Regions from separate parts of the Flavobacterium sp. MMS24-S5 genome, predicted to be linked through region 1. Evidence: riboswitches for the same ligand, from Rfam matches in the RefSeq annotation. Region 1 holds a riboswitch; each other region holds the start of a gene.

What was found. Region 1 has a riboswitch for S-adenosylmethionine ahead of ACPWTF_RS05825 (DUF4369 domain-containing protein). Riboswitches for the same ligand answer to the same signal wherever they lie in the genome.
Region 2: it holds a riboswitch for S-adenosylmethionine, as region 1 does, so the genes downstream of both, ACPWTF_RS15365 (alpha/beta fold hydrolase) here and ACPWTF_RS05825 (DUF4369 domain-containing protein) in region 1, are expected to answer to the same signal.
Region 3: it holds a riboswitch for S-adenosylmethionine, as region 1 does, so the genes downstream of both, ACPWTF_RS15435 (homocysteine S-methyltransferase family protein) here and ACPWTF_RS05825 (DUF4369 domain-containing protein) in region 1, are expected to answer to the same signal.

The regions. Positions count from the first base shown of each region.
Region 1 covers NZ_CP190016.1:1,313,922-1,321,771, forward strand. Annotated here, with positions in the region: gene ACPWTF_RS05800 (cupin domain-containing protein) at 143-616, opposite strand; gene ACPWTF_RS05805 (NADP-dependent oxidoreductase) at 617-1,609, opposite strand; gene ACPWTF_RS05810 (winged helix-turn-helix transcriptional regulator) at 1,702-2,079, shown strand; gene ACPWTF_RS05815 (aminotransferase class V-fold PLP-dependent enzyme) at 2,171-3,643, opposite strand; gene ACPWTF_RS05820 (peroxiredoxin family protein) at 3,727-4,062, opposite strand; gene ACPWTF_RS05825 (DUF4369 domain-containing protein) at 3,983-4,720, opposite strand; SAM riboswitch class I at 4,960-5,060, opposite strand; gene ACPWTF_RS05830 (response regulator) at 5,277-5,732, opposite strand; gene ACPWTF_RS05835 (PAS domain-containing sensor histidine kinase) at 5,734-7,850, opposite strand, start outside.
Region 2 covers NZ_CP190016.1:3,314,579-3,322,428, forward strand. Annotated here, with positions in the region: gene ACPWTF_RS15340 (TonB-dependent receptor plug domain-containing protein) at 1-857, shown strand, start outside; gene ACPWTF_RS15345 (hypothetical protein) at 1,196-1,372, shown strand; gene ACPWTF_RS15350 (O-acetylhomoserine aminocarboxypropyltransferase/cysteine synthase family protein) at 1,474-2,778, shown strand; gene ACPWTF_RS15355 (aspartate kinase) at 3,006-4,094, shown strand; gene ACPWTF_RS15360 (hypothetical protein) at 4,738-4,938, shown strand; SAM riboswitch class I at 5,129-5,236, shown strand; gene ACPWTF_RS15365 (alpha/beta fold hydrolase) at 5,314-6,297, shown strand; gene thrA (bifunctional aspartate kinase/homoserine dehydrogenase I) at 6,299-7,850, shown strand, end outside.
Region 3 covers NZ_CP190016.1:3,332,497-3,340,346, reverse strand. Annotated here, with positions in the region: gene metH (methionine synthase) at 1-1,111, opposite strand, end outside; gene ACPWTF_RS15445 (hypothetical protein) at 1,330-1,818, opposite strand; gene ACPWTF_RS15440 (hypothetical protein) at 1,856-2,383, opposite strand; partial or broken gene ACPWTF_RS15435 (homocysteine S-methyltransferase family protein) at 2,406-3,409, opposite strand; SAM riboswitch class I at 3,795-3,911, opposite strand; gene ACPWTF_RS15430 (NAD(P)/FAD-dependent oxidoreductase) at 4,273-5,325, opposite strand; gene ACPWTF_RS15425 (precorrin-2 dehydrogenase/sirohydrochlorin ferrochelatase family protein) at 5,423-6,004, opposite strand; gene cobA (uroporphyrinogen-III C-methyltransferase) at 6,166-6,939, opposite strand; partial or broken gene ACPWTF_RS15415 (HEPN domain-containing protein) at 6,932-7,850, opposite strand, start outside.

The sequences.
Region 1 (7,850 bases):
AAAATTGTTTCATTTTATAAAATGGAACAATTTTGAGAAATTCCGTGCATATTTAAAAACAAAAAAAAATTGCAACAATCAAATGAGATTATTGCAATTTTACAAATAAATCAAAAATGTAATTATCGGCGTATAATTGATATTATTCTGCTTTTACTGCGTCCAGTAAGATTGCCAATTGAATACAGGGCGAATCCGATCGGTTGCTCCAAGCGTGATTGGTTCCGCGCTGTATTACAATATCTCCAGCTTGCACTAAAGTTTCTTCTTCGTCTACAATCAGGTAAATTTCACCCGAAATAATGATAATGTAATCTAAGGTATCGGTCTGATGCATTAACGGATGTGGCTCTCCTTCGGGAGCAACAATTCCTAAATCTTTATCGGGCGGAATCTGGACATAACGAAAATAACTTCCGTTCTTAGGTGTATTTGGAAAAGCGGTATTCTCAATAACTTTTTCTTCAAATTTTGCCGGTATCGAATCTGTCGACCAGATGTCTGAAATAATTAATCCTGGAAAATGTTCCGACACATTCGAAACGATTTCATCTTGTTCTATAATCGATTTTCCGTTTCGTATACCTGTTACAATTCTTCGTGGTATTGTTCTCATTTAATTGATCTGCATTATTAATTTTCTGCCACTGGTTTTGTTTTCTCTCAAAATAGTAAGCGCTTTATCTACTGTTTCTTTATTCAGTCCGCCAATTACATTAATATTTGGCGGTGTAATTATTTCATTTTCTAATAAATCACTTAATTCTGTCAATCCGTTTTTATAGTAATCGTATTGTTTTTCAACACCATACGCATAATTTGAAATATTATGAATTGTAGCGCCTCTCGAAAAAAGAATACCACGCGATTCTGGAGTAGAAAAATTTGTGACATCAATATACCTTCCGTTTATTTTCAACAATTTTGCCGCAATTTCTGCAACATGATTTCCAACTAAATCAACCGCGATATCAAATTTTTTATTTCCGTTTAAAGAAAAAGCGGCTTCGTAAATATCTTCTTTTTTATAATTGATAATCTGTTTTGGTTTTACGCCAAGATTCACCAAAGAAGTGATACTTTCTTCGTTTCCAGCTGTCACCACAAAATTGGAAAAACCTTTAGCAATAAGCAGTTTCATAAACACATTCCCTACTCCGCCAGCACCGCCCGTAATTAGTATCGAATCGGTTAAAGAAGCATTCATTCGTTTAAAAGATTGCAAAGCCGTAAGTCCAGCTGATGGAATTCCGGCCGCTTCTTCAAAAGAAATATTCTGTGGTTTCTTTATTGCAATTCCTGCTGGGACACAAATATATTCGGCATAAGTACCATTTGATCCCATACTTCCAGAACCGCAAAAAACAGCATCTCCAATTTTAAAATCCGTTACCTCAGCACCAATTGCTGTTATGATTCCCGAAAATTCTCTTCCTAAAATTGGTGAATGTATCAGCTTTCTTTCAGAACCGTTTTCGGTCATTTGATAATCAATCGGATTAAATCCTGAAGCCATAATCTTTACCTGAATCTGATGCGATTCTGGTTGCGGAATTGCTACTGTTTCCAGTTTAAATTCGCAGTTTTCCTGTAATACAATTGCTTTCATTTTTATCATTTTAGTTTACAAAAGTATCGCCGTAATGCCTTATTTTTGTTATGGGTTAACCCAAGGTAACCGGTTACCAAAGAGAAACTAGTATGGCAAAAATTAACGATAACGGAGTACTTCGCGAGGCCAATTGTTCTGAAGAACTTATGGCAATGCGTGACAGTCTTGATGTTTTGGGCGGTAAATGGAAATTGATGATTCTAAGGTTTTTAACCAATAGAACGCATCAGGTGATTCATTTTAAAAAAATGCAACGTGAAATTGATGGTATTTCGGCTAAAATGCTCAGCAAAGAACTTAAAGAACTGGAAACCAATTTACTTATTACCAGAGCCGAACAAAATACCAAACCGGCAACTGTCGTTTATGCTATTACCGAATATGGAAAATCGGTGCTTCCGGTTACTGAAACTTTAGTCAACTGGGGATTGGCGCATAGAGAGAAGATTATCGAATCGCTTAAATAATTCTAATTTTTGTACCGATGAGATATTCCCACGGAATATTATCCCATTGGAAACCTAACAGGTTTTCAAAACCTGTTAGGTTGACTACTAACTAATCTAACTTAAACCATTCGTTTACTTCTCTTGCGATGGTATCTTTAATTTCCGGATTCTCAAATTCATTTGAAACCGGATTATATTCATAATCTTTTTTCCACTTTTTATAATTCAGAGCTACTTTTTCAATTGCATCACAGATATAAAAAAGCTCTTCATTGCTCATAATCGGATGCAGTGACAAACGCACCCAACCTGGTTTATTGGTTTGATTTCGTTGCAATAATTCATTGGTAATTTCTGCCGATTTCTTTTCGTTAATATTAAACAGATAATGCGCATAAGTACTCGCACACGACCAGCCGCCACGTACTTGAATTCCGAAACGGTCATTTAAAAGCCTTACGATTAAATTATAATGAATGTCTTCAATAACAAAAGAAACACAACCAATTCTTTCTGTAGTTAAATCTCCTAAAATAGATAAACCTTCTATTTTTTGAAGTCTTGAAAAACAAAGATCAAGCAGTTCTTTTTCTCTTTCTTTGATTTTCTCCACGCCCATTTGCTCTTTTAATTCTAAAGCCAATGCCGTTCTAATAACCTGTAAAAATCCCGGCGTTCCTCCATCTTCTCTAACTTCTATTACATCGCTGTAACAATATTTGCCCAACGGATTAGTCCATTTTACATTTCCTCCGCCAGGATTATCTGGAAAATCAGATTGATATAATTTTTCATTGAAAACCAAAATACCACAAGTTCCAGTTCGTCCTAAAAATTTATGAGGAGAAAAGAAAATAGCGTCCAATTGTTCTTCTGGATCTTTTGGATGCATATCGATTTTGACATACGGCGCCGAAGCTGCAAAATCTACAAAACAAAGTCCGCCGTTTTGGTGCATGATTTTGGCTAATTCGTGATAAGGCGTAATAATTCCTGTAACATTCGAACAAGCCGTAAACGAACCTATTTTTAAGCTTCTGTTTGCATATTTTTTAATCGTTTCAGCAAGAACATTTGGGTCGACTAAATTGTTCTCATCAGGCGGAAGAATAATTACCTCAGCATTGGTCTCATACCACGAAACCTGATTAGAATGATGTTCCATGTGCGTAATAAAAACCACTGGTCTATCTTCTTCCGATTTTGTTCGAAGTGCCATAATACGTTGCAGTTTTGACAAAGCTGCTGTCATACCACTTCCAGTCGTTACCAAAACATCCGAATCATTGGCATTAACCGATTTTTTAATAATATCCCTTGCATGCTGATAGGCATAAGTAGAGGTTTTTCCTGTCTGACTTGAAAGTGAATGCGTATTGGCAATCATTGGACCAATTTTATTGAGCATTATATCTTCGATCGGATGGTATAATCTTCCGCTGGCAACCCAGTCTGCGTACACTAAATTTTGTTCTCCGTAAACCGATTCGAAAGTATGATCAATTCCTACTGTATTTTCTCTAAATTTAGAAAAGTAACATTCAGGCTCTGTTGGTTTTGTTGTTGGCTCAATCGCATTCATTTCCTTATCATTTTAAATTAACTAATATGTATTCTTTCTCAATTTTTGTCATTTCGAGGAATGACAAGATTGCGTGTTCTTTATTAAATTTTATTTTCTAAAAGCGTTTTTAGTGTAGCTTGTAATTCTTCTCCGTGCAGGTTTTTCGCAACGATTATTCCTTTAGAATCCACTAAATAATTTCCTGGAATAGCTCTTACACCATATAATTTAGCAACAGCACTGTTCCAGAAAAGCAAATCAGAAACGTGTGTCCAGGTTAAATTATCATCTTGAATTCCTTTAACCCAGTTTTCTTTCTTTTTATCTAGAGAAATCCCTACGATGTTGAATCCTTTATCATGAAATTCTTTGTAAGCTGCTACAATATTTGGGTTCTCTCTTCGGCATGCGTCCGCACCATGAAGCCCAAAAATCAACTAGAGTATATCCGCCCTTTAAATTATCATAAAGTCGAACTGGCTTTCCGTCAGGATCATTGGCTGTAAAATCAGGGGCTTTTTTACCTACCGCTAATCCGTCTAAAACAATAGCCAGTTCTTTTAATTCTTTCACGTAAGTGGTATTTTGAAGACTTTTATCCAACAAAGCAATATTTTGTGTAATCTGCTCTGGCGTTAATCTATAAGACCAGTTTCTGTACAACACATAAGCTGAAACAATAGATTTTGGATGTTCGGTTATGAATTTACTGATTTCTACATCTTTGCTCTTTTTATAGATTTCGAACAAATCTTGAGAAGCTGAACCTTCAACTACAGAAGCGGTATAATATTTCTTCGGACTCAGTTTTACTGTAATTGGGTCTTTTTCAAGAAAAACATACAAGGGCGAACTTTCTGTATTGACGCTCAATCCATATAATTCTGGTGTTTTTACTTTTGTTTTAAAACTAAAATTTCCATCTTTTACTTTTGCCGAATCAATTGTAGTAAACATTTTATTGTGAAACTTTTGCAGGTAAACATATTGCGCCACTGTATCGACAACAGTCCCTTTTAATTGTAAATTATTTTCCTGCGCTTGAGTTTGAAAAGCTCCAAAAAGCAAAGCAAAACCTAATAGTATTTTTTTCATTTTATTTTTAGTTTTAAGATTAGACAAAAGAATTTTAGGCCAATGAAAAAAGTCATTAGCGTTAGTATTGTTTATAAAAGAAATTGGAGAGAAACTAGTCTTTAAGCCTTCAGAAAAAAGCAAAACTGTTTTCTTCAAAAATGGAATTCAAGAGTTCATAACTGGCGTACAAAATGGATTCTGCTTTCATAATAAAGATTTTAAATTGGATGATCTTAAACAGATTTACGGAGAAATCTTTCTTATCTACCCGCACACAGCGGAAGGATTTAGCACCTTATTCGGCAACAGGTTGCTAAGACTTCAATGGGCCTATTCCCTCAGTCTTTCTGGATAAGTATCATTATATAAATTTTCTGTGATACAAATATATATTAATTCTACCGAATTAGTCAAGTTTAAAATACTTTTTTTTACTTTTTTTATTAAAAAGATCATTTAGTACAATTTAAAATTTTAAAAATCAATACATTAAAAATAAAAACACTTTTGGGCAAGCACTTTTTTTATAAAAGGAATTCATACGTTTTACTTTTCAAAAAAAGAAAAAACAGTTTCATTCTGCAAGAAAGACATGCAGATATTTATTCTTTTCAAGATTTGAAAAAGTTTCTTTTAATCCATTTTCAAGGTTTGAAGTAATTAATCTCAAGACCTGTTTTAAGTCGTCAAAATTATTTGGTTTTACAAAATAGCAGACTGCTCCAAGATTGGCAGCCGTATCCATATCATTTCTGTACGAAGAAGTAGAAATCATAATTACAGGAATATCTTTATATCGTTCTTCTGATTTTAATTGCTTCAGACATTCCCAGCCGTTCATAACTGGCATATTTAAATCTAGAAAAACAATTTCTGGAATCTTCTCCTGATTTTTAAGCGTATTTAGCACACCGCTACCATTTTCTGAACAATGACAAACAATACTTTCATCTATTTCTGCCAATGCTTCGCAAAACATTTCTGCATCATCCTGATCGTCATCAGCCAATAAAATCATCTTTTCTTGCATATTAAATGTGTTTTACTTTTTGCTCAATTGGCAATGTTATAATAAAAATGGCTCCTTTATTAGCAATTCCTGTGGCCGTAATACTTCCGCCGTGACGTTCGGCTATTTTTTTACAAAGCGACAAACCTAACCCCGTTCCTTCATAACGATCCTTAGAATTTAAACGTGTAAAAGTTTCAAAAATTCGTCTTGTTTGATCAAGATCAAAACCAATTCCGTTATCTTCTACTGTAATTATCGCAATTCTGTTGCCTTCTTCAATTTGTTCTGTTGCTGTAATACGTATTTCTGGCGGAGTATCTTCTTTAGCAAATTTAATAGAATTATTAATAAGATTGTAAAACATCTGATACAACAATACAGAAGCGCCTTCTATAACGGGAAGTTCTTCAAAATATATCGTACCATTTGTATTTTGAAGCGCAATTTCAAGATCGGTTTCTATATTTTTAATAACTTCATTTAAATCGACTATGGTTGTTTTTTGCGAATCGGCATTCATTTTCGAATAGGCTAATACACCATCAATCATATTAAACATACGATCTGCCGCAACATGAATTCGTTCAATATATTTTGTTGAAGATTCATCAAACTGTCCTGACATATGATCTTCTAGACGGCTTAAAAAAGTTTTTATCTTTCGAACCGGTTCTTTTAAATCATGCGAAGCAACATGTGCAAACTGCTGTAAATCGTCGTTAGATCTTTGCAGTTCTTTAGTACGATCTTTTACCAAAATCTCAAGTTTTTCAGTAATCGACTTTTGTTCGTGAATATCTGTACAGGTACCAAACCAATTGGTAATGATACCTTCTTTATCTCTAATAGGAAGCGCTTTACTTAAAAACCAGCGGTATTCTCCCGTACTGGCATTTTTTAAGCGAAATTCAGTCTGATAAGGAACTCCGGCATGAACACTTTCGTACCACATTTTTGACACTAGATAAACATCGTCTGCATGTAATTTTGAAATCCAGCTTGGATCTCCAAATTCATCTTCTATGTAACCCGTGTATTCGTACCAGCGGCTATTGTAATAATCAACAAAACCTTCTGAATTGGCAGTCCAAATAATTTGAGGAACCAAATCTGCAAGCTGTCTAAATCGTTCTCCACTTTCTGCAATAACATTTTGAAGTTCTTTCTGCGAAGTAATATCGCTCGATGCTCCAAACCATTCAATAATCTTTTCTTGATCGTCTAATATCGGGACCACTCTAGAGAAAACCCATCTAACAGAATCGTCTTTATTTATAACCCTATGCTCCATTTCAAAAATGGATTTTTCTACTATCGATTTAGAAATAAGATGTACAGCCATCTGCAAATCGCTAGCATGAATAAATTTATCCAACCAATTGACACCACGTTCTCTTTGATTGGCCAAACGTCCGTCTCCTTCTAAATCCTGCATAATCATCCAATCGGCATCCATTCGATAAACCAAATCGGATGATGCGTTGACTAAAGCACGGAAGCGGCTTTCACTCTCTTCCATTTTTTGACGCGCCACAACTTGTTGCGTAACCTCAACTGCTACTTGTATCATTCCGGTTATCTCTCCATCTTCAATTAACGGACGATAAGCCAAATTATAATAATAGTCTTTTAATTCGCCTGTACGATTGTGCGGCACCAAAACTTCACTTTGATCAAAAGGAATTCCTTCATTATAAACCTTTAAAACTTGCTCCCAAACATATTGCCCTTCCAGTTCTGGCAAAACATCAATCAGTCGCATGCCGATAATTTCTGCGCCGCGACCAATCATTTGCAGCATATGCCTATTGATCTGCTCAATAATAAGATCATCTCCTTTAAGGACTAAAGTCGGAGCTGGCGTTTGATGAATCATTTTGCGAAAACGATTCTCACTTTGCTGCAATTTTTCTTGTGCTTGCTTGCTTTCTGTAATATCTCGTGTTGTTCCAGCAACAAACTCTACTTCTCCATTTTCATTAAAAACGGGAACAAAAATATAATCGTAAATTCTTCTTCCCAGTTCTGCGTGCGGAAAAGAAACTGTTCCTCGAACTGGTTTTTTCGTAGCTACTACAGTATCTATTTCTTCTTCATGCATTTCGGCATGCCAATCTTCATAACCATTTTCAATTA
Region 2 (7,850 bases), 2.0 Mb from region 1:
TCAGTACAGGATTTACATTCAAAATTCCTGAAGCTAACATAACCATTGCAACTGATGCTTATTTTACAAGAATCAACGACAGAATTGTATTGTCTGGACAATATTCTAGACCAACAGATGCGCAAATCGGTGCTGCAACTTCGCCAGAACAGGCAGAGGCGTTGACTTTGTTTCAGCAAGCATTTGATTTGAAGGGTGTAGAAAGAGCTTCTTTCTGGACAAACGGAATCGATTCTGAAACAAAAGGGATTGATTTGGTAATTTCTCAGAAATACGATGTAATTCAGGATTTCACAATTAGAAACGATTTTGCATTTAGTTTCAACGAAACCAAAAGAGTAGGAGATCTGCATATTCCGCAATCAATAGTGAATGCAGGAGGAGAACCTTATATTTATTCTTTCTTCCCAGAATCAAGCCGAGTGTATTTAGAAGAAGCGATTCCGAAATTGAAAGCCAATCTGATGACTACTTTCAATATTAAAAAATTGGATATTTATTTAAGAAATAGCTATTTCGGAAAAGTTACAGATCCAGGAGCAACAGATGTTAATCTGGACGGATTTTCTTCTGTGTACGAACATCCAGAATACAGCGCAAAATTGGTTACCGATTTGTCTTTAGGATATCAGATCAACGAGCATTTGAGAGCTACAATTGGAGTGAATAATATAGGAGATGTTTATCCAGACCGAAATAATCCTGCAACTCCAGCTTTTACAAATACAACGCCAACTTTGTCGCCAGCGCCAAGTACAGATTTGACAAATGCGAATCAGTTTGCTTATTCACGAGCAGTTTCTCAATTCGGATTAAACGGAAGATTTGGTTTTGCCCGCTTAAGCTTTAAATTTTAATTAAAATAGGCTCTTTCAGGCCTTTATTTAAAAGGCTTGAAAGGGATTCTAAAAAAAATAGTATAAAATTTCAAATTTAATTTGGTCGTTAAAAAAATACTTATTACATTTACTCTATCGAATTAGTCGAATTTAAAAAATAGTCGAATTCAAATTTTAAATCAAAATGAAAACAATAGCAAAAAGAAATATGATGTGTTGTGAGATGATGCAAATGTGCATCCCAATTTGCTGTTGCCAAAAGTGAAAGAGACAATCTTTGTTATAGTTAAACTATAAGCCCTTTTGGTCGCCATCCGAAAGGGCTTTTTTATTTCCAACATTTTAAATTTTAAATCATGAATACACTAGATATAAATACGATAGCATTTCAATACTTATTAAGAAATAATAATTCGGAAGAAACATCAACTGAAACTCCAAAATATGATCCTGCACAGCAGATAAAAACGCAGAAATCATTACTGTTCCATCTATATGATCTTGAAGAAGAAGCTGAAGATATTTTGGCTTAAATCAATTTCAGATTCAATAGCAATTTCAAAAAGCGATTTCAATATCAATTACATATAACAATATATAAACGTATTAAAAATACCTAAAAAACTAAGAAATCATGAGTACACAAAAATTCGCAACAAACGCATTACATGCAGGTCACGACGTTACTAAAAATTCAGGAACAAGAGCCGTGCCTATTTACCAGACATCATCATATGTATTTAATAACGCAGATCATGCAGCCAATTTATTTGGTCTTGCCGAATCTGGATTTATCTACACTAGATTAAATAATCCGACAAACGATATTTTAGAACAACGTCTGGCAGCTCTTGAAGGCGGAATTGGAGCTGTAGTAACCGCTTCTGGAGCATCTGCAATTTCAACAACTTTATTGACACTCTTAAAAGCGGGAGATCATATTGTTGCTTCAAATAGTTTATACGGAGGAACTTACAATCTGTTAAAAGTTACCTTGCCAAGATTAGGAATTACTACCACATTTGTAGATCCTTCAAAACCTGAAAATTTTACCAAAGCAGCAAAAGAAAATACAAGAGCTTTCTTTGTAGAGTCTCTTGGAAATCCAAAATTAGATGTACTAGACTTAAAAGCAATTTCGGCAGAAGCCAAAGCATTCAAAGTGCCATTTATAGTAGATAATACAGTTGCGACACCTTATTTATTGAATCCAATTAAATATGGTGCCGATATTGTAATTCATTCCTTAACTAAATATATCGCAGGAAACGGAACTTCATTAGGAGGCGTTATCATTGATGCTGGAAACTTTGATTGGGCAAACGGAAAATTTCCTGAATTTACCGAGCCATCTGCAGGATACCACGGATTAGTATATCATGAGGCCTTAGGAAATGCAGCTTTTATAGCAAAAGCTCGAATTGAAGGTTTGCGTGATTTTGGTGCTGCTTTAAGTCCATTTAATGCTTTTCAGATTATTCAGGGACTGGAAACACTTCCAATTCGAATTAAGAAACACAGTGAAAATGCTTTGGCTCTAGCCGAATGGTTAGAAAAACAAGATGAGGTGGTTTGGGTAAATTACCCAGGTTTAAAATCGAGTAAATATAATGCTTTGGCCAAAGAATATTTGCCAGAAGGACAAAGCGGTATTATCACTTTCGGATTGAAAGGAGGTTTTGATGCTGCTAAAAAAGTGGTTGATGATACTAAATTATTCTCTCTGCTAGCCAATATTGGCGATACAAAATCGCTGATTATTCACCCAGCAAGTACTACGCACCAGCAATTAACAGATGAAGAACAAATAGAAACAGGAGTTTCTAAAGATTTGATTCGTCTGTCTGTGGGAATTGAAGATATTGAAGATTTGATTGCTGATTTGCAAACTGTTTTTGAGAGCGTTTCGCTTTCTCAATTCAGCATCAATAAAAATTAGGTTTTTTTGTTTTTTGTTTGAAAAATTGCCTTTAGCGAGTGGTTTTGCTAAAGGTAATTTTTTATGAAAAGCATCTTTATAAAATTTAAACCTTATAAGGAATGTAAGTGCATTTTGTAGAGACGCACCGTAGAGACACACTGCAGTGCGTCTACCTTGATAAACGTTGGAATATTAAATGAACTTAGATCTCTTAATATGGTTTCAAAAATTAAAAAATAGAAATTATGTCAAAGCTTAAAATAAACATTATCCTTTTCGGAATTGGAAATATCGGAAGTACTTTGATTAATCAGATTGTCGAAAGTCAGGAGTTTTTTCTTGAAAGCAAAAATGTCGATTTTCATTTTCCTATAATAACCAATTCGACGGTTGCTTTTTTTGAGAAAGAAGGTGTTGGTTATGCTTGGGAAACCAATTTTAGACAATTGGCAGTTCCTTTTAAAGTAGAAGATATTGTCGAATTTGCACAAGAAAATGAATTTGAAAACTTGATTGCCGTAGATGCAACAGCCAGTGATGAATTGGTAAAGCATTACAACACGCTAATCAAAAACGGATTCAATATTGTAGCGGTAAACAAAAAAGCCAATACGCTCCCGATTGACTTATATAAAGAACTACGAGCAGATCTTAAAAAGCATGGCAAAGAGTTTCTGTATGAAACCTCTGTTGAAACTGGGATTCCCGTTTTGCAAACCTTAAGAGATTTGTACTATTCGGGCGAAAAAATCACAAAAATCCGAGGTGTTTTCTCTGATCATCTAAGTTATGTTTTTAATCGATTTTCATCAGAAGAAGTTTCGTTTTCATCTGTTTTAAAAGATGCGAGTCTTTTAGGATTAATGAAGTCAAACTTTAAAGAAGATCTGTCGGGAAACGATACGGCGAGAAAACTTTTGATCTTGGCCAGAGAGATAGGAAAAGATTTTGAGCTTTCAGACATTAAAATCAAGCCATTTATAACCGAAGAGCATTTGGAGAAAAATGGAGTGCTAAACAAAGATGCTCTAGATAAATCTTTTAAAATCACCAAAATTACTCAAGCAGAAAATCATGTATTGAGATATGTGGGAGAATTTGATGTAGAAAAAGGCATTTTGGAAGTTAAGTTGATTTCGGAACCGGTAGATTCTCCAATCGGACAATTGAAAGGTTCAGATGCCATTTTTGAAATTTTCACTAAATCTTATGCCGACATTCCTATCGTAATTCAAAGTGCTCCGCCTTGCAAACAAGCGATTTCTAGAGGAATTATAACCGATATTCTGAAAATTGCGGAGCGAATTAGGAGTAAAGAAGCTGTTTGGCTTTAATTTTTTAGTTAAAAAAAGAAAAAAGAGAAAAAAGTTCTTTGATAAATTGATTTGTCAAATGGAGTCATGAAGAAAAAAACAGTTTTTTTGTAAGTTTTTTACCTTTGTTATTTCGTTTTCGTTTTTGTAAGATGTTTTTTGTCGTTAAAAAACACATTTTCAACGAATTTTGTAATTAAATTCTTGAATTTTATTTGTGTAATAAAAAAAATATTTGCATATTTGTTATACCCAAAAACTACTAGAAATCAAATGAACTTAAAAGTCAACAAAATGTTTTGTGCCATTTCGGTTAAGACCGAGGCTGGGGTGTCTATTGCTTAAAATTGTAAGAATACAATAACAATATAGTAAGAGCCTCCGATAGAAATATTAGGAGGCTTTTTAATTTAACAGAAATGCAAAATTTTAAAATACAATATAAATCACAGATGAATAAATCCTTACAGATGAACAAGATGTTTACTGTCGCGCTTATTTGCGCATACGTCTGTTGATACTAAAAGCATACATGAGTGTAAAAACTTAAACCCTTTTGGTATCTAAAAATCCAAAAGGGTTTTTTTATTCGGTAAAACGAATTAACAAAAAGATAAACGAGAAATAAAGATTATAAAACACAACTTAACTAAAACTTAATATCATGAGCAAATTGAACTACTTCGCAGAAAAAATTTCTAAATTGAAAAATAGAAGGACAAAAAATAGTAATCCACCGCCAACAAACGAATTGGCTCACCCAAGATTCGGAATGACAGAGGAAGATAAAAGCGCTGAGAAAAAAGCACCAAATTCTTTATTGTTTTTGATGTATTCAAAAGAAAATGAAACGCTTTTTATCTAAACGGAAAAGCATCATAAACTAGGTGAAAACCTGCTTAATTTTACTGGGCATTTTTGTTCGGTAAATTTTTGCGTATAATAGTTTTTGCTAAAGTATCTCACAGAAATTTAACAAACACTTTTAGATAAAATTTGTTTGTTAGCGAAATTAGTAGTTAATTTGCACTCGTTAAGTTCAAACACGTATTGAAATGTTATAAAGAAAGGACGAGGGATTAGACCCGATGAAGCCTTAGCAACCCTTCGGTAAAACGAAGAAGGTGCTACATTCTACCACGCCAAACGTGGAAAGATAACAACAAGATTTTTTCTAGTTAAACCTAGTTTTTCTTTCTAATATTTCCATATACAAATCAATAATACAACAGATTTGAAATTGGAAAATATACCAAATCCCATTATAATTCAAGATTTCATCACAGAAAGTGGTGCAACTTATCATTCTATACCATTAAGTTTTACGCTGGCAGGGCAACCTTTGCACAGTGCGCCTATTGTTTTGGTTAATCATGCTTTAACTGGAAATTCGCAAGTTACTGGTGAAAATGGCTGGTGGAATGACTTGATTGGTAAAGGTAAGACCATTGATACTGATGTTTATACCATTCTAGCTTTCGATATTCCAGGAAACGGAAGCAATTCTTTTTTAATTGACAACTATTTAGATTTTGCAGCGAGAGACATTGCCAAAATCTTTATCGAAGGTGTAAAAACTCTAAATATCGAAAAGCTTTTTGCGGTTATTGGAGGTTCTGTTGGTGGCGGAATTGCTTGGGAAATTTTAGCATTAGCGCCAAATATTACAGAAAACCTTATTCCGATTGCGAGTGATTGGAAATCTACTGATTGGCTTATTGCAAATTGCTTTTTACAAGAGCAAATTCTCAATAATTCTTCGAAACCAATTGAAGACGCCAGAATACATGCAATGCTTTGTTACCGTTCGCCAGAATCTTTCAAAGAAAAATTTCAGCGCACGATCAACCAAGATCTTTTGATTTTTAATATCGAAAGCTGGCTGGCACATCACGGGAAAAAATTGCAGAAAAGATTCCAATTGTCTTCTTATAAATTAATGAATCAGTTGCTTAAAACAATTGATATTACTAGAAATAGTGAAAGTTTTGAAAATTTATTGTCTAAAACAAAAGCTTCAATTCATATTGTCGGAATCAATTCGGATTTGTTTTTTACAGCTAAGGAGAATGTAGAAACCTACGAGGAATTGAAGAAATTTAAAGATAATGTTTTCTATAGCGAAATTGATTCGGTTCACGGACATGACGCTTTTTTAATCGAGTACAAACAATTAGATCATTTACTTGCCGATATTTTTAAGGCAGAAACAATAAAGAAATAAAATGAAAGTATTAAAATTTGGAGGTAAATCGTTAGCAAACGGAGAAGGGCTTAACAAAGTTGTTTCAATCATTTCTGATAAAGTAAGTCAAGGTGAAAAAATTGCCGTTGTAGTTTCTGCACGCGGAAATGCTACAGACGAATTAGAGTTTATTTTGAGCATTGCTGCTAAAAACGGCAGTTATAAGGAATTATTAGAGAATTTTAAAAAATATCAAATATCAGATTATCCGAATGTTGATTTATCGGAAGAATTTGGTGTCTTAGACAAACTTTTTGAAGGGGTAAGTTTAATTGGCGATTACAGCAAGAAAATCAAAGATCAAATTTTGTCTAAAGGAGAATTGCTTTCGGCTAAATTATTAACGGCTATATTATTGGAAAAAGGAATTCCAGCCAATTTTGTAGATACAAGAGAATTGCTGAAAACAGATTCTAAATTTGGTGATGCACAGCCTTTAGAGCAGCTTTCAAAGAAAAACGTAGTCAATTATTTTAAAGAACATAACGGCGAAACGGTTAATATAGTTACAGGCTTCATTGGCTCAAACAACAACAACGACACAACTACTTTAGGTAGAAATGGCAGTAACTATACCGCTTCGTTAATCGCAAATTATTTAAATGCAGAAGAGCTTCAAAACTTCACGCACGTAGACGGAATCTACACGGCAAACCCAGATTTGGTTGCCGATGCTAAGAAAATTGAGTATTTATCGTTTAATGAAGCGAACGAATTGGCAAATTTTGGCGCAACGATTCTTCATGCGAAGACAATTATTCCTTTGTTAGAAAAGAATATTCCATTACGAATTTTAAATACTTTCAATCACGAAAATCGCGGAACTTTAATTACATCTGATTCTTCTAAAGAAGGAATTAAAACGCTTTCTGTTTTAGAAAATGTATCTCTTGTAAATCTTGAAGGACGCGGATTACTTGGAAAAGCAGGAGTTGATGCTCGAATTTTTAAAGTAATGGGAGATCACAATATCAGTGTGAGTATCATTTCGCAAGGTTCTTCAGAAAGAGGAATCGGATTGGTTGTGGCAACAGAAAAAGCTACTCTTGCAATGGTAGAATTAGAAAAAGAATTCGAAAATGACTTCTATTCTAAAGACGTAAATCAGATTACGGTAACAGATAATGTATCGGTAATTTCGATAATCGGACAGGATTTGAGTACTTTCCATAAACCATACACCGCTTTAATTAAAAATAAAATTGTTCCAATTTTGTTTAACAACACCGTAACGGGTAAAAACGTGAGTTTGGTTGTTAAAAAAGAAGAATTAAATAAAGCTTTAAACGTAATTCACGGAGAGATTTTTGGAGTTTCGAAAAAGATCAACATTGCCATTTTCGGTCATGGACTAGTAGGAGGAACTTTGATTAATCAAATTTTAGAATCGGCCGCAGCAATCGAAAAACGTAAAGATATTAAGCTGAATGTTTTTGCTATCGCAAATTCTAAAAAGCTGCTTTTAAACAAATATGGTGTTACAGATAACTGGAAAAATGATATTCAAACAAAAGGCGAAGCTTACACGATTA
Region 3 (7,850 bases), 2.0 Mb from region 1:
CAACGACATTCATTCCGGCCATTAAATTGATCTCGATAACTTCAATTGGTTTTGTTGCTGCTAAACGAGCTTCTTCTACATCTTCTTCAATAAAAGCATCGATTCCTTTTACCAACGAATGTGTAATACGATCCTGAACAGATCCTAAACGCCATTCCTGAATGGCTTTTTCATCGCTTTTTACTTCGCCTTTTACATTTTCTGCAAAGTCCAGAAGTCTTTCAGTAGCATCGTCACGTCTATCTAAAATTACGTCTTCAACGTGTTCTAATAAGTCTTTCGGAATATCATCGTAAATCGTCAACATCTCCGGATTCACGATTCCCATCGTCATTCCTTCTTTAATTGCGTGGTATAAAAATACTGAGTGCATCGCTTCACGAACAACATCATTTCCTCTAAACGAGAACGAAACGTTACTCACTCCACCGCTGATATGTGCATGTGGCAAATTCTCACGAACCCATTTTGTTCCTCTAAAAAAGTCCAGAGCATTCAGGCGGTGCTCTTCCATTCCTGTTGCAACTGGGAAAATATTCAAATCGAAAATAATATCCTGCGGAGGGAATCCTACTTTATTTACCAAAATATCATACGAACGTTGGCAAATCTCCACTCTACGATCGTAATTATCCGCCTGACCCACTTCGTCAAATGCCATAACAATAGCAGCTGCTCCGTAACGTTTGATTAATTTGGCGTGGTGAATAAAGGCTTCTTCTCCTTCTTTTAACGAAATCGAGTTTACAACGCTTTTTCCTTGTACTACTTTTAGACCTGCTTCGATGATTTCCCATTTCGAACTGTCGATCATAATTGGCACTCTCGAAATATCTGGTTCTGCAGCAATTAAATTCAAAAATTTAGTCATTGCATTAACCCCATCAAGCATTCCTTCATCCATATTAATATCGATGATTTGTGCTCCTCCTTCTACCTGCTGTCTTGCAATATCAAGCGCCTCGTCATATTTCTCTTCCTTGATTAATCTTAGGAATTTTCTTGAACCTGTTACGTTTGTACGCTCACCAACATTCACGAAAACACTTTCGGGCGTAATAATCAACGGTTCTAATCCTGATAATACAAGGTCTCTTCTTTTTTCTGTCATTTCTTTCTAAGTTACTAAGATCCTGAGATTCTAAGGTTCTAAGTTTTTTATTCTATATTTTTAGGTTTCTAAACCTATAATCTTTTTAATATTTTGGGCGTGCCCCTCCCGGCTCGGGCTATCCGTTACAAGTACTCGCTCTTCCTTCGTCAGGCTGTGGGCTTTTCACTTCTATCCCTCACGCAGACTCGGTTTCATAAGAAATTCATTTTCTTTAATTATTTAAAATGAATATCCGATTTATCTATTCCTCTTACTTCTTGTTTTTTATACAAGATATTCCAAATCTCGGCATATAAATCTAAAAAAGGTTTCGCTTTTTTTTCATTTAGAGCATTTGTCCATCCATCATTATAACTCACCAATTTTTTTTCTCCATTTATATTAGCAAATATTACTCTTGTAAAGCTTGGATCCTTAATTTTTATTTCGCCTGTTGGCTCAAATTTCATTGGCATTTTCAAAAAATTACTTCTCTGAATCAATGAATATATTTTTTCTTTTTCATTTTCTGTCAATTCAATTTTTGTAGCTCTTTCTTCTTCTAAATATTTTCGAGAAAAAGTACTATTTTGAGAATTATAAGTATCACATCTACCATCGTTAATTACAAAATAAAAATCAGATGGTATCTCTCCTATTTCACTTCCGAAACCAAGCAAACCAAAAAGGACAAATACTGATACTATTATTCGTAATTGCTTCATTCAATAAGTTCTTCATTTAAGCATTTAAAATTATTATCTATAAAGAAATTTCGTTTAAAGATCGGAGTAAATCATTTATATTATTTTTTGCCGACACTTCGTTCGCTAATCGCAACCTTTTTACTCCTAAAATGGCATCTGATGTTGTAGCACTTCCAGATTGTTTAATATTCTTGCTGAACCTCAATTTATTTTGATAATACAATTTATATTCTATTGTAGTTTTGACCGTAAAGGTCATACCAAAAAAAGGTTGATCAACAGAAATCAAATTAATTTCAAGAACCCAATTCTCATCATTTGCAATCGAATCTATTTTCGAAAATACTTCCGATTCAATAACAGATTTTTTAAATGCTTCTCCAAAATTTTCATTAGAAATCTTAGATGTCCATAAAGGATTTGTTTTTTTTCCGCCTGTAACAGACTTAATGAAAATTTTATCTCCAATTTTCTTTTCGGCTTTATAATCTTTAACTGTCATTCCTTCGATGCTTGCTGACGAAGCACATTGCGTAAGTAAAGTTGAAAGAAAAACTAATAAAACCAGATATTTAAATTTCATATTTAATATTTCAAAAATTAGACTATACAGTTACTGGTGCCACTCTAGGCTTATAATCCTTCGCAACTTCAGCCATTAATCTAATATGATCTGGAGTTGTACCACAACAACCGCCAATAATATTGATTAAATTATCATCTAAATATTCTTTAATGAAAGCCTGAGTTTGTTCTGGCGTTTCATCATATTGTCCAAAAGCGTTTGGCAATCCTGCGTTTGGATGCGCCGAAACATTAAAACTTGTATTATGTGCTAATGTTTTTAAGTATGGTTTCAACAAATCGGCCCAAGAGCGCAATTGAATCCTACACTTAATAACGGAATATGCGAAACTGAAATCAAAAACGCTTCTACAGTTTGTCCAGAAAGTGTTCTTCCAGACGCATCTGTAATTGTTCCCGAAACCATGATTGGAATATCGATGTTTCGTTCTTCTTTTACTTCTTCAATTGCGAAAAGTGCTGCTTTTGCATTCAGTGTATCGAAAATCGTTTCTACTAAAAGTAAATCGCATCCACCATCCATTAAAGCTTCTGCTTGTTGTTTGTAAGCAATTCGCAAATCGTCAAAAGTTACGGCTCTGTAACCTGGATCGTTTACATCTGGAGACATACTTGCTGTACGGTTTGTCGGTCCGATTGAACCGGCTACAAAACGTGGTTTTTCCGGTTTTTTTGCAGTAAACTCATCGGCTACTTGTCTTGCAATTTTTGCCGATTCGTAGTTTAACTCGTAAACCAAATCTTCCATATGATAATCGGCCATACCGATTGTCGTTCCAGAGAAAGTATTGGTTTCTACAATGTCAGCACCAGCTTCATAATAAGCGGCATGAACATCGCGAATCGCTTGTGGTTGTGTTAGGGATAGTAAATCGTTGTTTCCTTTTAACGGATGTGGAAAATCTTTGAAACGCTCTCCTCTGAAATCTTCTTCTGAGAAATTATAGCGCTGCAGCATTGTTCCCATTGCTCCATCAAGGATTAGGATATTTTTTTTTATTGCTTCTTGAATTGTAATTGCCATATTTTTTTATTTTAGCTGCTAAGACGCTAAGGTTCTAAGATGCTAAGTTTTTTTTATTATGATTGTGAAGTTTAAACCTAACAGGTTTTTAAAACCTGTTAGGTTTGCTTCGGATATTTTTTTCACTTTAATTCCAAAAGTGCACTATTGCTGGCTCATTAGCCCCGATTACTTCACTTAATTTCTATTTTCATAGGAGTTCAGTGAACTCCGTTTGAAGTGGAAATCCTTTTGATTTTTTTCTTTAAAAAAGCAAAAGATTGCAACGAAAAGCGGGAACTATTGACTGCAAAAATGCGCCAATGATTCGCTCCTGATACAGAATCTGTTTCAGTAAATATTATATGTTATCGAGAAAAGTTTTGAGAAATACGAGTATGTATTTGTGTTATCTATCTTTAATACTGGAAAATGTCGTATAAAGTAGAATTTAGCACCTTCTTTATGATAAAGGGTTGCTAAGGTTTCATCGGGTCTATCCCTCCGCCTTTCGTGATAACTGACAATAATTTTAAGAACAGTGCAAAGGTATGAAATAGGGTTTCGATTTGCAAATGTTTTTTTTGAAGTTGCTTAGAGGCTAAGATACTGAGATTCTAAGTTTAAAACTTATACAATCTTAATATTTTGCTAAGCTCCAGAGGAGCATAATATTTATAAAAAAAATTAACCAAACAAACAAAAGCTCCAGCGGAGCGACACCTCTCTTCTATATCGCTCCGCTGGAGCTTTTGTTTAGACCAATATTTCTTTTCTATAAATATGCCATCCCTCTGGGATTAATTAAAAAAGCTCAAACTTTAAAAAAGTTTGAGCTTCATATATAAAATCTTAGTGTCTTAGAAACTAAGAATCTTAGCAACTTAAACAATCGCTTTCACAACCGCTTTTGGAGCTTCTTTACGAGTTCCGTCGAAACCGTCTACACCAGAAACCGTTGTATATTTCAATACATATTTTTTACCTGGATTGATGATTCCGTATGCAGCTTGGCACATTAAAGTTGCTTCGTGGAAACCACAAAGGATTAACTTTAATTTTCCTGGGTATGTATTTACGTCTCCAATAGCAAAGATTCCCGGAATGTTTGTCTGGTAATCTAATGCATTGTTTACTTTAATTGCATTTTTTTCGATTTCTAATCCCCAGTCTCCAATTGGACCTAATTTTGGTGTTAATCCGAAAAGCGGAATGAAATAGTCGCAGTCGATTTTACGGTGTGCGCCGTTTTCTTCGATATCTAGTGACTCAACGTGTTCAGCACCATTGATTCCGATAACTTCTGCCGGAGTGATTAATTTGATTTTTCCAGCTGATTTTAATTCCTGTACTTTTTCTACTGAATCTAAAGCTCCTCTGAATTCGTTTCTTCTGTGAATCAAAGTTACTTCTGAAGCTACATTTGCCAAGAAGATACTCCAGTCTAATGCTGAATCTCCTCCTCCTGCAATAACAACTCTTTTATCTCTGAATTTCTCAGGATTTTTGATAAAGTATTTTACTCCTTTATCTTCATAAAACTCGATATCTTCGATAAGTGGTTTACGAGGCTCGAAACTTCCTAAACCTCCAGCGATTGCAATAACTGGTGCGTGGAATTTAGTTCCTTTGTTTGATGTTACAATGAAAGTTCCGTCTTCTTGCTTTTCAACTGTTTCAGCACGTTCGCCTAAAGTAAAACCTGGTTCAAATTGTTTAATTTGTTCCATTAATCCGTCAACTAAATCTCCTGCTAATACTTCTGGAAACCCAGGAATATCATAAATTGGTTTTTTTGGATATAACTCTGATAGCTGTCCTCCTGGTTGTGGAAGAGCATCTAAAATGTGGCATTTTAATTTTAACAATCCTGCCTCGAATACGGCAAATAAACCTGTTGGGCCTGCTCCAATTATAAGTATATCTGTTTTAATCATTATGTTGTTGTTTATAATCATTCTTAATAACGCAAAGAAACGAATAAATCCTTGTACTTTCAATGATTTTTATCATTAATTTCTTTCCGAAACTTTTTTACTCTTTATTTTTTAATGAATCGGTTATCTCATTCATTCGTTTAACCTTTTCTTCAAAATTGCCTTTTAAGGTTTTTCGATATTCGTTCAGATTCTCAACCATTTGGTTGATATCCTGAGGAATTACTTCTTCAAAAAACTCCCGAAGCCTTTTGGCTGTTGTTGGTGATTTTCCGTTGGTTGAAATGGCAATTTTTACATTTCCTTTTGTTACGATTCCGCCCAAATAATAATCACATAAATCTGGTGTATCGGCTATATTGCAAATCAAATAACGTTTTCTCGCCAAATCGTAAACCTTTTTATTTACTTTCAAATCGTCTGTACAGGCAATTACCATGTGACGCTTTTTGAGCATTTTCTTTTTAAACTTCGATTCCGTCAATTTAATCGAAGAATGTTTTTCGGCCAGAACTTTTATTTCTAAATGAAATTCTTTTGCCACTACCTCAACATTTGCGTTCGGACTTGATTTTAGCAAGAAAGAAAGCTTTTCCAGACCTACATTTCCTCCACCTACAATCAGAACATTTAAATTGTGAAGCTTTAGAAATATTGGATATAATTCGTTTTGTTCCATTTTAATTTAATTTCATCTAAACAAAATTATACCTTTTTGTTCTTTAATATACCTTTTTAAAAATTAAGAACTTTTCTTAATTTTCTTTTTACCATTAAGTTATTAAGAAAGATTAAGCATCGCTTTATTAACTTTATGCTCTTAATGGTTAAATTCTAAAGTTATCTTGCGATTTCTTTTGATAGAAATTCTTCGTAAAATCCTTTTAGTTTATTGCTTTCACGGACAACTTCTCCTAGAACAATAATCGCCGGCGAACCTAATTCTTTTTCTTTTACAACTTCTAAAATTGAATCTACTGTTCCAACTCCCACTTTTTCTTCTGTTGTTGTTCCGTTTTGGATGATCGCAACTGATAAATTTCCTTTATCTTCTTTTTGAAACAAATCGATGATTTGAGGCAATTTATGCATTCCCATCAAGATTACAACCGTTGCAGAAGATTGTGCTGCCAAAGCTACATCTGACGATAATTTTCTATCAGATGTTGTTCCTGTAATCGCCCAAAAGCTTTCTGAAACGCCTCTTTTTGTTATTGAAATTCCCTGACTTGCAGGAACGGCAACTACAGATGAAATTCCTGGAACTACAGTCGTTTCAATTCCGAAACTTTCTGCAAAATCAATTTCTTCACCACCTCTTCCAAAAATAAATGGATCACCGCCTTTTAATCGAACTACATTTCCGTAAGTCAAAGCATTATCCACTATCAATTGATTGATCTGATCTTGCGTGTAAGCATGATTTCCGATTCTTTTTCCAACAAAAATCTTAATTGCATTTTTGGGTGCGTAATCCAGAATTTCTTCGTTGGCCAAAGCGTCGTATAAAACCACATTTGCTTCAGCCAATGCTTTTACAGCTTTTAGCGTCAGTAAATCGGGATCGCCCGGACCTGCACCGACTAAAGTTATTTTGGGTTTTATATTATGCATTTGCTAATTCCTGTGCTCTGAAAGTTTCGATTTTGTCAAAGAAAACTGTTGCTTGTGCAATGTAATCTTTAGCGAAAGCTTCAGATGGTTCATTTTTATTGATTTGGTAAACCAAGTCTTTAAAAGTTGAGTTTAATTCAATTTTATTAGTATCGATAAAAACAGTATCAAACAAGTCTACAATTCCAGCGTGGTGATTTGTTTTTTGGTTTTCTGACAATAACAAAGCTTTTGCTCCATTTACAAATCCTGCATAAGCATGGTAAATAGCATCTGACCATTTATTCTCGTCGAAAGATTCCTGAGCCAAGATCAATTTCTCTTTAGCTTCAAACAATAATGTCGCCACTAAATCGATCACAACTCCGGCGCATTCTCCAACTCCAACTGCTTTTACGTAATTGTCTGCATTACCCCAATCTACAAAATCAGCTTCTGTTAAATTGGTTACGTCTGCGAAAGGTTTTAAGATTTCATAGAAATATTTCTCTCCTTTTGTATCATAATAATCTAGGAATTTTTGTCCGCTTCCGTTAGCATCAAAATCATTTAAGATGGTACGCAATGCATCTGAACCTCTACGGCTAGGCACTTTGATTACTTTATCAGCAAAACGCCCTGCTCCATTTCCTAATCTTCCTCCTCCTAATAAAACCTGCAAAGCCGGAGCAACGAGTTTACCTGAGTTGATAGACATTCCTTGGAATCCAATTGCAGACATATTATGTTGTCCGCAAGCATTCATGCAGCCTGAAATTTTAATTTCGATTTCGCGGTTGTTTAAATACTGAGGATATTCAGCACTTAAAACTCTTTCTAATTCTTCTGCAATACCGGTACTACTTGCAATCCCCAAATTACAAGTATCAGTACCCGGACATGCCGTAATATCTCCAACCGAATTATATCCT